4 regions of the Mesorhizobium sp. M0991 genome follow, and region 1 is predicted to be linked to each of the others. Evidence: predicted binding sites of a transcription regulator. Region 1 holds the regulator's gene; each other region holds the start of a gene.

Region 1 (3,117 bases):
GTAGCGGCCGAACGCAGCTTCATCATGCTGGCGGTGATGCTTATCGCCGTGCTGTTCGACCGGACCGCGCTCACCATGCGCAACCTGGCGATCGCCATCGCCGTCATTCTGGTGTCGCCGCACGAGGTGGTCGGTCCGAGCTTCCAGATGTCCTTCGCCGCGACGGCGGCCCTTGTCGGCGCCTATGCAGGCTGGTCTGATTACCGCGCCGGCAGGGCCACCACGCCGCCGCCCCGGCGGTCGCCGCTACGCTTTGCCACTCGAAAGGTCCTGCTGGGCATGGGCGGCCTGGCGATGACCTCGATCATTGCAGGGAGCGCCACGGCGCTTTTCGCCATATGGCATTTCCAGCGCGTGGCGCCGCTCAGCCTGTTCGCCAATCTGGCCATCATGCCTATCGTCTCACTGGTCGTCATGCCCTTCGCCGTCCTCAGTGCGCTGGCGATGCCGTTCGGCGCGGATGGGCCTTTCCTCTACGTGATGGGCAAGGGGCTGACGGCGATGATCGCCCTGTCCGGGTGGATCTCCGAGCGCTCGCCGATCGATGAGGTCGGGCTGATTTCGCTGAGATCTGTCCTTTTGGTGACGATCGCCCTCGTCATTGCCAGCATGGCGACGACCTGGTTGCGGCTCGCGGCACTTCCTTTCGCGCTCGCCGGCTTGCTAACGACAACGCAGACGCGCGTACCCGATGTATTGATCTCGGAGGACGCACGGCTGGTCGCGCTGCCGATCGGCAGCGGTGAACTCGCGGTCAACCGGGCACGCCCGAATGAGTTCACCATCGACAACTGGAAACGCGCGCTCACATCAGAGGCTATCGTCGCGCCGGAAACACCTGGAAAGAACGATCCGCAATTCGACATTGCCGATCCGGCCGACCTACCGCCGGGCATGCCGTTCATTTGCACGGACGGCCTCTGCCTTGCCAGGCATCCATCCGGCGCGATCATCGCGCAAGCCAAGGACCGCGATACTGCACGGCCAGCCTGCGCCTTTGCCAGCTTGATCGTCATCGACGACGCCACCGCCCATAATCCCTGCTACTACGACCGGCTGGTCCTCGTCGTCACCAAACGGCAACTGGCGCGCGCGGGAAGTGCGGCCGTCTATTTCGATCCACAAGCGGCAACACGCGCCGAAATCCGCTTTGCCGTCGAAAAATCATACCGGCCCTGGCACGTGCAACGGAAATTTTCACGCGCGGCGCGGGGCCTGCCGCCATACCGCAGGGCCGACAAACCCAAAGCCGGCGCCAAGGGCGGAGCTCAGTAGCGGCGGATCAGTCCGACGAGCTTGCCTTGCACCTTGACCCTGTCTGGTCCGAAGATGCGCGTCTCGTAGGCCGGATTGGCGGCTTCCAGGGCGATCGAGGCGCCCTTGCGACGGAACCGCTTCAGCGTCGCTTCCTCCTCGTCGACCAGTGCCACCACTATCTCACCGGGGCTCGCCGTATCGGCATTGCGGATGATCACCGTGTCGCCGTCGAAAATGCCAGCCTCGATCATCGAATCGCCTTTGACCTCGAGCGCATAATGCTCGCCGCCCATGATCATATCCGGCGGCACCGAAATCGAATGCGTCTGGTGCTGGATGGCGTCGATCGGCACACCGGCGGCGATGCGGCCCATCACCGGGATCGAAACGGCGGCGACGACATCGTCGTCATTGCCGGCTGCAGGGACGCGCGACGATGTCGGCTTGCCCTGCCGAGGGGCACCTTGCCCAAGACTGCCCTGGATGACACTCGGCGAGAACTTGCGTGCCGCATTGAGGCCGGGGGCGATCGAGTCAGGCAGGCGCAGCACCTCCAGCGCACGGGCCCGGTTGGGCAAACGGCGAATGAAGCCGCGCTCCTCCAGCGCCGTTATCAGCCGATGGATTCCCGATTTGGAAGCCAGGTCGAGCGCTTCCTTCATCTCGTCGAAGGAGGGCGGAATACCGCTTTCCTTCAACCTTTCGTGAATGAACATAAGCAGTTCGTGTTGTTTGCGTGTCAGCATAGCGACCCCCAACAGAATCAGAAAAACAAACCCAGAACAAACCCTATCTGTTCCAGTTGTGTTCCGCAACTGTTTAAAGTTTAATGAATGCGTTAAGGCTCGGGAAACAAACCACGCCCCTACCGGAATGCCGCATTTTCACCCGCCGCGAGCCTCATCGCCTTGATTCTGCTGTCGTTTGCGCCCTTCTGGCTTCCTAGAAGGCGCCACTGGCATCGGCCGTCGGTCGGCAAAAGGGCACGGAATTGAACCCGTATCGACTGTGCGGTTTGGTCAATGCACCGTGAACGAAACGAACTCAAAACGCCAACCTCGGGTTAACTCCTGGTTTCCACCGCCTGGTCAGGCTGCTTCTCGCTGGTGGAGCCTTGCTGCGCGCTACCCGGTAATGGAAGAACAGTCGATGCGTGTCCGGCGTTGCGTTGAATTTTTGGGGGAGCAGGCAAATCATGACAGGAATTCCCGATCTCGCGGCCATAAAGGCGATGGATGCCGCAGATCCGCTGCGCGCGATGCGCGACCGTTTTGTGTTGCCGCAAGGAGTGATCTATCTCGACGGCAATTCGCTAGGAGCTGCTTCACGTGCCGCTTTCGATGAACTGTACAAGGCCGCGACCGAGGAATGGTCGCATGATCTCATCCGCGCATGGAACACGGCCGGCTGGTTCAACATGCCGCTTGAACTTGGCGACCAGCTCGGGCGCCTGATCGGTGCCGCGACCGGCCAGACGGTGGTCTGCGACACGACGTCGGTCAACATCTACAAGCTGCTGCACGCCGCCATGGCCATGCGTCCGCAGCGGCGGGTCATCGTCGCCGAGGGCGATAGTTTTCCGACAGACCTTTACATGGCTGAAGGTGTGGTTTCGACGCGAAAAGATACGCTGCTGCGCCTCTCGGGGGTCGACGCGCCGACCATCGAAGAGCTGATCGACGAACGCACTGCCGTGGTGCTGGTCAACCACGTCAACTACAAGTCGGGCGAACTGCGCGACATGCCGGGGCTGACGCGCAGGGCCCAGGAGGCCGGGGCGATGATCGTCTGGGATCTCTGCCACACCGCCGGCGCGATGCCAGTCGAGCTCGACAAGGCAAACGCCGATTTTGCCGTTGG
Region 2 (3,117 bases), on a different contig from region 1:
TCCATGGTGGTTTCCTTGAGCTGGGCAGCCATCATTTCGCCCAGCCCTTTGAAGCGGCCGATTTCGACCTTGCCGCGCCCGGTGAATTCGGTGCGCAGGAGTTCGTCCTTGTGCGCGTCGTTGCGGGCATAGGCGACCTTGCCGCCTTGCCGGATCGAATAAAGCGGCGGCACCGCCAGATAGAGATGGCCGCCGCGGATCAGGCTTGGCATCTCCTGGTAGAAAAAGGTGATCAGCAGCGAGGCGATATGGGCGCCGTCGACGTCGGCATCGGTCATGATGATGACCCGGTCGTAACGCAGGTCCTCGTCGCGATATCTCGAGCGCGTGCCGCAGCCCAGGGCCTGGATGAGGTCGGATATCTGCTGGTTGCCGGCAAGTTTGTCGCTGCCGGCGCTGGCGACATTGAGGATCTTGCCGCGCAGCGGCAGCACCGCCTGGCTGGCGCGGTCGCGCGCCTGCTTCGCCGAGCCACCGGCCGAATCGCCCTCGACGATGAAAAGTTCGGCACCGGCGGCGGCATTCTGCGTGCAGTCGGCGAGCTTGCCGGGCAGGCGCAGCTTGCGCACAGCACTCTTGCGCGACACTTCCTTTTCCTGGCGGCGGCGCACCCGCTCGTCGGCACGCGCGATCACCCATTCGAGCAGTTTCGAAGCTTCCTGCGGATTGTCGGCCAGCCAGTGGTCGAACGGGTCGCGGATGGCGCTTTCGACGATGCGGATCGCCTCGATCGTCGCCAGCCTGTCCTTGGTCTGGCCGACGAATTCCGGTTCGCGGATGAACACCGACAGCATGCCCGCCGCCGAGATCATCACATCCTCGGAAGTGACGATCGAGGCGCGCTTGTTGCCGACCAAATCGGCATAGGCACGCAAGCCGCGCGTCAGAACGTTGCGGAACCCGGCCTCATGCGTGCCGCCCTCCGCGGTCGGGATGGTGTTGCAATAGGAATTGATAAAACCGTCGCCGCCGAACCAGGTCACCGCCCATTCGAGCGAACCGTGGCCGCCCTGCTTCTCGCTCTTGCCGGCGAACATTTCACGGGTCACCTGGAATTCGTCGCCGAGCGAGGCTTTCAAATAGTCCTTGAGGCCGCCCGGAAAATGGAATTCTGCCTTGGCCGGCGTCGTGTCCTTTTCCTTGATCAGCGAGGGATCGCAGGTCCAGCGGATTTCGACACCGCCGAACAGATACGCCTTTGACCGCGCCATGCGGTAGAGCCGCGCCGGCTCAAAAGCCGCGCCCTTGCCGAAAATCTGCTCGTCTGGATGGAAGCGGATCTTCGTGCCGCGCCGGTTGTGCACCTCGCCGAGCTGCTCCAGGCCGGTCACAGGAATGCCGCGCGAGAACTTTTGCCGATAAAGTTTCCTTCCCAGCGCGACCTCGACCTCGAGATGGTCGGACAGCGCGTTGACGACGGAAACGCCGACACCGTGCAGGCCGCCGGACGTCTCGTAAACCTTGCTGTCGAACTTGCCGCCTGAATGCAGCGTCGTCATGATGAGTTCGAGCGCCGGCTTCTTGAATTTCGGGTGCGGATCGACCGGGATGCCGCGGCCATTGTCGGTAACGGACAGGTACCCATCGGCGGAAAGCTCGACATCGATGAAGGTCGCATGGCCGGCGACCGCCTCGTCCATCGAATTGTCGATGACCTCGGCAAACAGATGGTGCATCGCCTTGTCGTCGGTGCCGCCAATGTACATGCCCGGGCGGCGGCGCACCGGCTCCAGGCCCTCCAGCACCTCGATGTCGGCGGCACTGTAGCTCTCGCTGGCGTCACGGGCCGCCGGCCGCTTCGCCGCCTGCACCAGCGGGTCGGCTGGGCGCGCGGCGGCGCGAGCCGGTTGCGGCTGCTTGCCCAAATTGGCAAAAAGATCGTTGTTGTCGTCCATGCTGGTTCTGGATTCCGATGCTGCGAATCACCACCCGATACTGCCACGCTTTTCGCGGGCAGGCGACGGAGGTTCCTGTTACGTTCGAGGATAGAGCCTCTTACTGCAAAACCATTCGACAACCAAGCGGCGGAAATGGGGTCGAAGCCTGGAGCATCGACGTTTTGTAAACCCTGTCCGAAGGTTACGCCGGAAGATTGGCTGAAAAAACGGTATTTGCGGACTGTCGCTGATCTAGAATGCAGCGGAACCCTCATGAGGCTGTCGCTTAAGCATGTTGGATTACAGTTCGCTCCTGCTCGCGGCGGCGCTGTCGGGCACGTGCCTTAGCATCACCATGTTTGCGATCTGGTTCACCGCGCCACAGGCACGCTTTGAGCTGACGGTGGCGTGCGGCATTCTCGTGCTCGTCGCACATGTAGTGTTGTTCTGGCATTACACCAGGGATCCAAGCGCCTGGCTTTGCCAGATCGTGCTTGTGCTTCTCAGCCTCGGCTTCCTGATTATCTGCCTGTCGGCCATGCAATATCTCAGCATAGGCGACTACAGGCGAGCCATCTTGCCGACCTTGGTTGCGATGGCTGTTTGCGCGGGCGCGACGTATCTCGGGTTTGATGGTGTCGGCTTTATTGTCACCTACGCGACGGTAACGGCGCTGCTCTCGCTCATCGGGGCGATGTTCTGGATTGAGGGTGGTCACGATCGCCGGATATTGCTGGGCGTCTCGTTCCTGAGCGGCGTCTGTGCGCTGTCGTTCGGACTTTGCGGCGCGGTCCTGCTGGTCAAGGGCCAATGGGTGCTCGGTGTAGCACCGGACAATTGGGCCGAGCGGGTGAATTCCGTCGTGGCCGTCGCCTGCATGACCGGGCTCGGCGCATTGACGCTCTCCCTGCACCATTTGCAGGCGCAGATCGAACTTAAGGCCGAGACGATGACCGATCCATTGACCGGGCTGATGAATCGGCGGGCGTTGACGGCACTCTACGGCGAGCGGGTCTTCGGTCCGTTCACGTCCGTCGCCATGTTCGATCTCGACCATTTCAAGAGGACGAACGACGTATTCGGTCACCCGGTCGGCGACCAGGTCCTGCGCCGCTTCGCAGGGGTCATCAGGAAATACGCCAGAACCGGCGTCGACGCCTTCCGACTGGGCGGCGAGGAATTCGTCCTCGTCATGTCGCGGATGACGGAAGAGAAGGCCTATGATGTTGCGAGCAAGATC
Region 3 (3,117 bases), on a different contig from region 1:
CGGTCGGAAAGCTCCACCAGACGCGGGTGGTGATCAGCTTGGCCTGACTGCCGAGATAGTGCGCCGCGATGTCGAGAAGCAGCGGATCGCGCTGCACGGCGACCGCAGCGCTGCAGTCGAGGACCCGCTCGAAATAATGGCCGCTGAGCAGCGGACGGCCGAAATGCTTTTCGGCATCGGCGTGTTTTTCGGGCAGGAATTCCAGCCGGCGGTCGAAATTGCCGAAGCATGGCGTGTGCTCGGCGAAGCTGGCGATCTCCTCATGGATGGCGGCCGGCAGCATCAGGCCCGAATAGAGCCCCTCCGTTTGCAGCGCGCCAACGACGGCATCGCGATCGACGCCGGCGAACATCGTTTCACCGACATTGCGCGCCGGCGGAACGGGCTTCGCACCGCGCCAGTGCAGGCGCCGCGCCGGCATGGTGCGCGCCAGCATGAACATTGGCAGCCATGCCGGATTCTCGCGAAGGTCCGAAAGATAGGTCGGAATGCGGGCGGCGATGCGGCGCAGCGTACCGCCGTTGCGTGCGATCGCCTCGAGGCTTGCAGCGCCGGACTTTCCAGGGCTTGAAAGGGTCATCGGGGTCCTCAAAATGTCGAGGGAACAGCATCGACGTTAGCCGTCGCCGCTCCGGCACACCCCAAACCCTATTCGCCCATATCGCTGGGAATGGTAACGCCCGGCCAGATTTTGTGCAATGCACAATAAACGACGAGCCGCCAGAAAATTTGCTTGGGCCCCTGAACCGGGACGGTAAGCCGTCACTTCCGCGGCGCGACCCAGATCTCGGCGTGGAGCCTCCTGGTCGCCAGGCCGCGGGCGATCGCTTCGGCGCTGCGGGCGTTCTTCGACAGCGCCGCGGCCTGACGCTTGCTGATCACCAAGCCTTCGGCGAGAGCGCGATTTCCGGCAAAGACGCGTGACAGGAAGGGCGCGCGGCTGCCGCGAGCCCGCGAGAACCGCGCCGCCATGGTTTGCCTGGCGGTATGGGCGACGACCTCGTCGATCCAGCCCTCCCCCAGCCGCGCGCCTGGTTCTAGCAAAAGCAGCCAGTCGCCCTTGGCCTGCCTGATGCCGGCGGCGATGCCGCCGCTGACATAGTGGCAGCCGGCATGTTCGGCGACGCGGTGCGTCTGATCGGTCGAGCCGGTGTCACAGACGAGAACGTCGCGCACCACGCCTTCGACCGCGCCACCGATCAGCGAGGCGAGCGTGCGGGCAAGGCCCTCCTCGTCATTCAAGGTTTCGATCAGGACGCTGAGCATGTTTAGCCGAATAGCGGAAAGCGGTGGGCAGCGCCAGTTTTTGCGGCGCGCTGCGAGAAAGTTCTTGCTTTGTTCTCATCGATGCGATAGGAATACATTCATGAGCAGAGCGATTCGACAACGGGCGGACAGTCCCTGGGAAAGGGCCAAAATGGAACAGATCGTGCGTGCCGACATTGCCGCCTTCGGCGCTGGCAGGGCAGAGATGGCGAATGCGATGATCGAGCAGAGCGGCATGCGCGTCCGCCCGGACCGCAATCGCGGCAGGTCGGCGGGCATCAATCCGTCTGGCCGTTTCGAGCCGGTCAGCCGGCATGTGTTCGACGATGGCTGGAATTCGCTGGAGGAGCTGCCGCCGTTCAAGACCGAGGTACAGGTCGAGAAGCCGCGCACCATCATCACGCGCAACGAATCGCCGGACATCTCCTTCGACCGCTCGATCAATCCCTATCGCGGCTGCGAACATGGCTGCGTTTATTGTTTCGCGCGGCCGACGCACAGCTTCATGGGCCTGTCGCCGGGGCTGGATTTCGAATCGAAGCTGTTTGCCAAGCCGGATGCGGCGCGGCTGCTCGACAAGGAATTGTCCAGGGATAATTACCAGCCGCGCACCATCGCCATCGGCACCAATACAGATCCCTACCAGCCGATCGAGAAGCAATACCGGATCATGCGCGAGATCCTCGAAGTGCTGGAGGCGCGCGGGCATCCGGTCGGCATCGTCACCAAATCGGCGCTGGTGACACGTGACATCGACATTCTGTCGCGCATGGCGGAACGCGGGCTGGCCAAGGTGGCCTTGTCGGTGACGACGCTCGACCGCATGCTGGCGCGCACCATGGAGCCACGCGCGTCGACGCCGACTAAGCGGCTGGAGGCGATCAGGCAGCTTTCGGACGCCGGCATTCCGGCCTCGGTGATGGTCGCGCCGATCATCCCCGGACTGACCGACCCGGAAATGGAGCGCATCCTCGATTCGGCGCAGGCAGCGGGCGCGCGCGAGGCCGGCTATGTGCTGCTACGCCTGCCGCTGGAGGTCGCGCCGATCTTCAAGGACTGGCTGCTGCGCCACTATCCCGACCGCTATCGCCATGTCATGTCGCTGATCCGTTCGATGCGCGACGGCAAGGACTACGATTCGGAATGGGGCAAGCGCATGAAAGGCTCCGGCCCCTATGCCTGGCAGATCGGCCGGCGCTTCGAGATCGCTGCCAAACGGCTCGGCCTCAATGCCGAGCGGCGCTCGCTGAGGACCGACCGGTTCATCCCTGCTGCCAAGGCAACCGAGCAGCTGATGCTGCTGTGACAAAGCGTCTCGCGCCAGCCGATTGAAACGGCCGGCAGCAGGCGAAAAAATCCCGTCCGGCCTGTCCTGTCCCCGGGCTTGCAGACGGTAGCCCCCTCCTGGTCCGGTGCCCCGCCCGACCCGGAGGGACTTGCGGAGAATCGGAGCCGATGCGAACCTCGCCGCACCATGGCTCGCCCGCGTTCCGATTCTCCGCTTCTCTTCGAAATCGTCGAGAGACCCGACTTCTCCTTCGAGACGAAGGCGATGGCCGAAGGCCTGTGGCCGGTGGCGGGAACGGACGAGGCCGGCCGCGGCCCGCTCGCCGGGCCGGTCGTGGCGGCAGCGGTGGTTCTCGATCCCGCCAACATCCCCGACGGCCTCGATGATTCCAAGCGGCTGACGCATTTGCAGCGTGAGGCACTGTTCCTGAAAATCCTCGGCTCCGCGCTCGCCGTATCGATGGCCTCGGTCAGCGCCGAAGGCATCGATGCCTCCAACATCCTCAAGGCCAGCCTAGAAGCGATGCGCCGTGCCGTGGCAGGCCTGTCAATCCGGCCGAAGCT
Region 4 (3,117 bases), on a different contig from region 1:
ACCGCCGGCGTCGACCCGCAGATCATGGGGACGGGACCGATCCCCTCCTCGCGCAAGGCGCTGGCCAAGGCCGGCTGGTCGGTCGGCGACCTCGATTTGGTCGAAGCCAACGAGGCCTTCGCCGCGCAGGCCTGCGCCGTCAACAAGGACATGGGCTGGGACCCGGCCATCGTCAACGTCAATGGCGGCGCCATCGCCATCGGCCATCCGGTCGGCGCCTCGGGCGCCCGCATCTTCAACACGCTGGTCTACGAAATGCGCCGCAGAAGTGCCAAGAAAGGCCTTGCCACGCTATGCATCGGCGGCGGCATGGGTGTTGCTATGTGCGTTGAAGCATTGTGATGAGATAGGCGATACGAATAGGATCTGGCGCAAAGCGAGTAGGGAATAGAGGGCAAACCCCGCCGCTTCAACGCTCAGTCATCTGCATTTCCCGGGAGGACATATGACAAAGGTTGCAATCGTCACAGGCGGGTCGCGCGGCATCGGCGCGGCGATATCGGTCGCCTTGAAAAGCGCCGGCTATTCGGTCGCCGCAAACTACGCCGGCAATGAGGAAGCGGCGGCAAAGTTCAAGGCCGCGACCGGCATCCCGGTCTATAAATGGTCGGTCGCCGACTACGAGGCCTGCGCCGCCGGCATCAAACAGGTAGAGGCCGATCTCGGTCCCGTCTCGGTGCTGGTCAACAATGCCGGCATCACTCGCGACGCGATGTTCCACAAGATGACGCGAGAGCAATGGAAGGAGGTCCTCGACACCAACCTTTCCGGCGTCTTCAACATGACGCATCCGTTGTGGGGCGGCATGCGCGACCGCAAGTTCGGTCGCATCATCACCATCTCCTCGATCAACGGCCAGAAAGGCCAGGTCGGCCAGGTCAATTATTCGGCCTCGAAGGCCGGCGATATCGGCTTCACCAAGGCGTTGGCCCAGGAAGGCGCGCGCGCCGGCATCACCGTCAACGTCATTTGCCCCGGCTACATCGCCACCGAGATGGTCAAGGCGATGGACGAGAAGGTCCTCAACGAGCGCGTTATCCCGCAGATCCCGATCGGCCGTCTCGGCGAGCCGGAGGAGATCGCGCGCTGCGTCGTCTTCCTAGCTTCCGACGATGCCGGTTTCATCACCGGTTCGACCATATCAGCCAATGGCGGGCAGTACATCGCCTGACCGTTTATCTTTACGTTGAGATAGATACGCGCTGAATGAACGGGCCCCGCAAAACGGCCCGTTCCATAGCAGCTTTCTCCGCTGCAAGATCGCGGTGCCGCACACTGCCCGAAACTGGCATGCAAAGGTTAACGGCAACTGCGCAACCTGTGCACAACCCGTCCGACAGCCTGTCGATTCTCGGTGGAAAAGCTGTTCACAACACAACATGTTGCGGTGAACAAACCAAGAAACTTTGCCTATCGCTGATTCGTCGCCGATTCGTTCCGGCTTTGAGCGGAACGTTAACGGCGAGAGCTGAAAACACCCTCGAAATGATTAAAGCGCATTAGGAAACATCAATAATTTCATAATGTTGGGCGGAGCAGATTGGCTGGCCACGATCATTCACCGGCAAAGGTTAACCGCGGTGCTCGCTTGGATGCCGCTTGCATGAATCGGGCCAGTTTCCGTGATTCAGCATGTGGTGAGACTCGCCGGCAGAAAGCCCAGATGTAGCCGTGAACAAACCCTGAATCAGCGGGAGTCAGTGATTCGTAGCTGATTCGTTCGAGACTCGTTCCAATTGTTAATCGGGAACAGATTTTCTGGCTTCGAAGCAACCAATCGCCTGCCCTCGGCACATTCCGCTTTCGCTTCGCGCCCGAAATCCCTATGTGTCGCCTGTCATACGCGGCCAATATGGGCGCGCTCCCGACAATGCGAGGCAGAGAGCCTTATTTCCAGGCCGATGAACATCCATCCGAAACACACTGAACCGCTGATCCTGTCGGGTCGAGACGTGACGGCCGTGCTCGGCCCGACCAACACCGGCAAGACCCATCTCGCCATCGAACGCATGGTGGCGCATGAAAGCGGCGTCATCGGCCTGCCGCTCAGGCTGCTTGCCCGCGAGGTCTATACGCGCGTCTGCGAGAAGGTCGGCGCCCATAAGGTTGCGCTCATCACCGGCGAGGAAAAGATCCAGCCGGCGGGCGCGAAATACTCGGTCTGCACCGTGGAAGCGATGCCGCGCGAGACCGACGCCGCCTTCGTTGCCATCGACGAGGTCCAGCTCGCCGGCGATCTCGAACGCGGCCACATCTTCACCGATCGCATCCTACATCTGCGCGGCCGCCAGGAGACGCTGCTGCTGGGCGCGGCCACCATGCACGGCATCCTGCAGCGCCTGCTGCGGGGCGTGTCGGTGGTGACCCGGCCACGGCTATCGCACCTTGCCTATGCCGGCTCGAAGAAGCTGACCCGCCTGCCGCGGCGCACCGCGATCGTCGCCTTCTCGGCCGACGAGGTCTATGCCATCGCCGAGCTGATCCGCCGCCAGCAGGGCGGTGCCGCCGTCGTGCTCGGCGCACTCAGCCCGCGCACCCGCAACGCCCAGGTGGCGCTGTTCCAGTCGGGCGACGTCGACTACCTCGTCGCCACCGACGCCATCGGCATGGGCCTCAACCTCGACCTCGACCACGTCGCCTTCGCCCAGAACCGTAAATTCGACGGCTACCAGTACCGCAACCTGACGGCGGCCGAGCTCGGCCAGATTGCCGGCCGCGCCGGCCGGCACCTGCGCGACGGCACCTTCGGCGTCACCGGCCAGGTCGATCCGCTGGACGAGGAACTTGTCAAGAAGATCGAGGCGCATGATTTCGACCAGGTGAAAGTGCTGCAGTGGCGTACCGCGCATTTCGATTTCGCCAACCTTGATGCGCTGAAGCGCTCGATCGAGACCAACGCCCCGGTCGAAGGCCTGACGCGCGCACTGCCAGCAGTAGACGCGCAAGCGCTCGAGCATCTGTCGCGCGACGAGGATGTCCGGGCACTCACCACCGATGCCAGACGCGTGGCGCTGCTGTGGGAAGCCTGCGCGCTGCCCGACTACAGGAAGATCGCGCCGGCCCAGCACGCCGACTTGATCGCCTCCATCTACATGGACCTTGCCAGGCACGGCCATG

What was found. Region 1 encodes LexA, which represses DNA repair genes until DNA is damaged. Its sites were predicted from a motif close to TGTTCNNNNTGTGTTCNG; they were not measured.
Region 2: a site for LexA is predicted at 1,966-1,983, ahead of parE (DNA topoisomerase IV subunit B). Genes of this name have one in related genera too.
Region 3: a site for LexA is predicted at 1,326-1,343, ahead of NKH70_RS27755 (PA0069 family radical SAM protein). Genes of this name have one in related genera too.
Region 4: a site for LexA is predicted at 1,718-1,735, ahead of NKH70_RS12630 (helicase-related protein). Genes of this name have one in related genera too.

What each region holds. Positions count from the first base shown of each region.
Region 1 is NZ_JAMYNE010000007.1:69,374-72,490, reverse strand. It holds gene NKH70_RS13000 (ComEC/Rec2 family competence protein) at 1-1,275, shown strand, start outside; gene lexA (transcriptional repressor LexA) at 1,269-2,003, opposite strand; gene kynU (kynureninase) at 2,453-3,117, shown strand, end outside.
Region 2 is NZ_JAMYNE010000059.1:4,777-7,893, forward strand. It holds gene parE (DNA topoisomerase IV subunit B) at 1-1,895, opposite strand, end outside; gene NKH70_RS34210 (GGDEF domain-containing protein) at 2,170-3,117, shown strand, end outside.
Region 3 is NZ_JAMYNE010000026.1:43,631-46,747, reverse strand. It holds gene NKH70_RS27765 (phytanoyl-CoA dioxygenase family protein) at 1-580, opposite strand, end outside; gene NKH70_RS27760 (glycosyltransferase) at 763-1,266, opposite strand; gene NKH70_RS27755 (PA0069 family radical SAM protein) at 1,418-2,572, shown strand; gene rnhB (ribonuclease HII) at 2,741-3,117, shown strand, end outside.
Region 4 is NZ_JAMYNE010000006.1:305,346-308,462, forward strand. It holds gene NKH70_RS12620 (acetyl-CoA C-acetyltransferase) at 1-342, shown strand, start outside; gene phbB (acetoacetyl-CoA reductase) at 446-1,171, shown strand; gene NKH70_RS12630 (helicase-related protein) at 1,902-3,117, shown strand, end outside.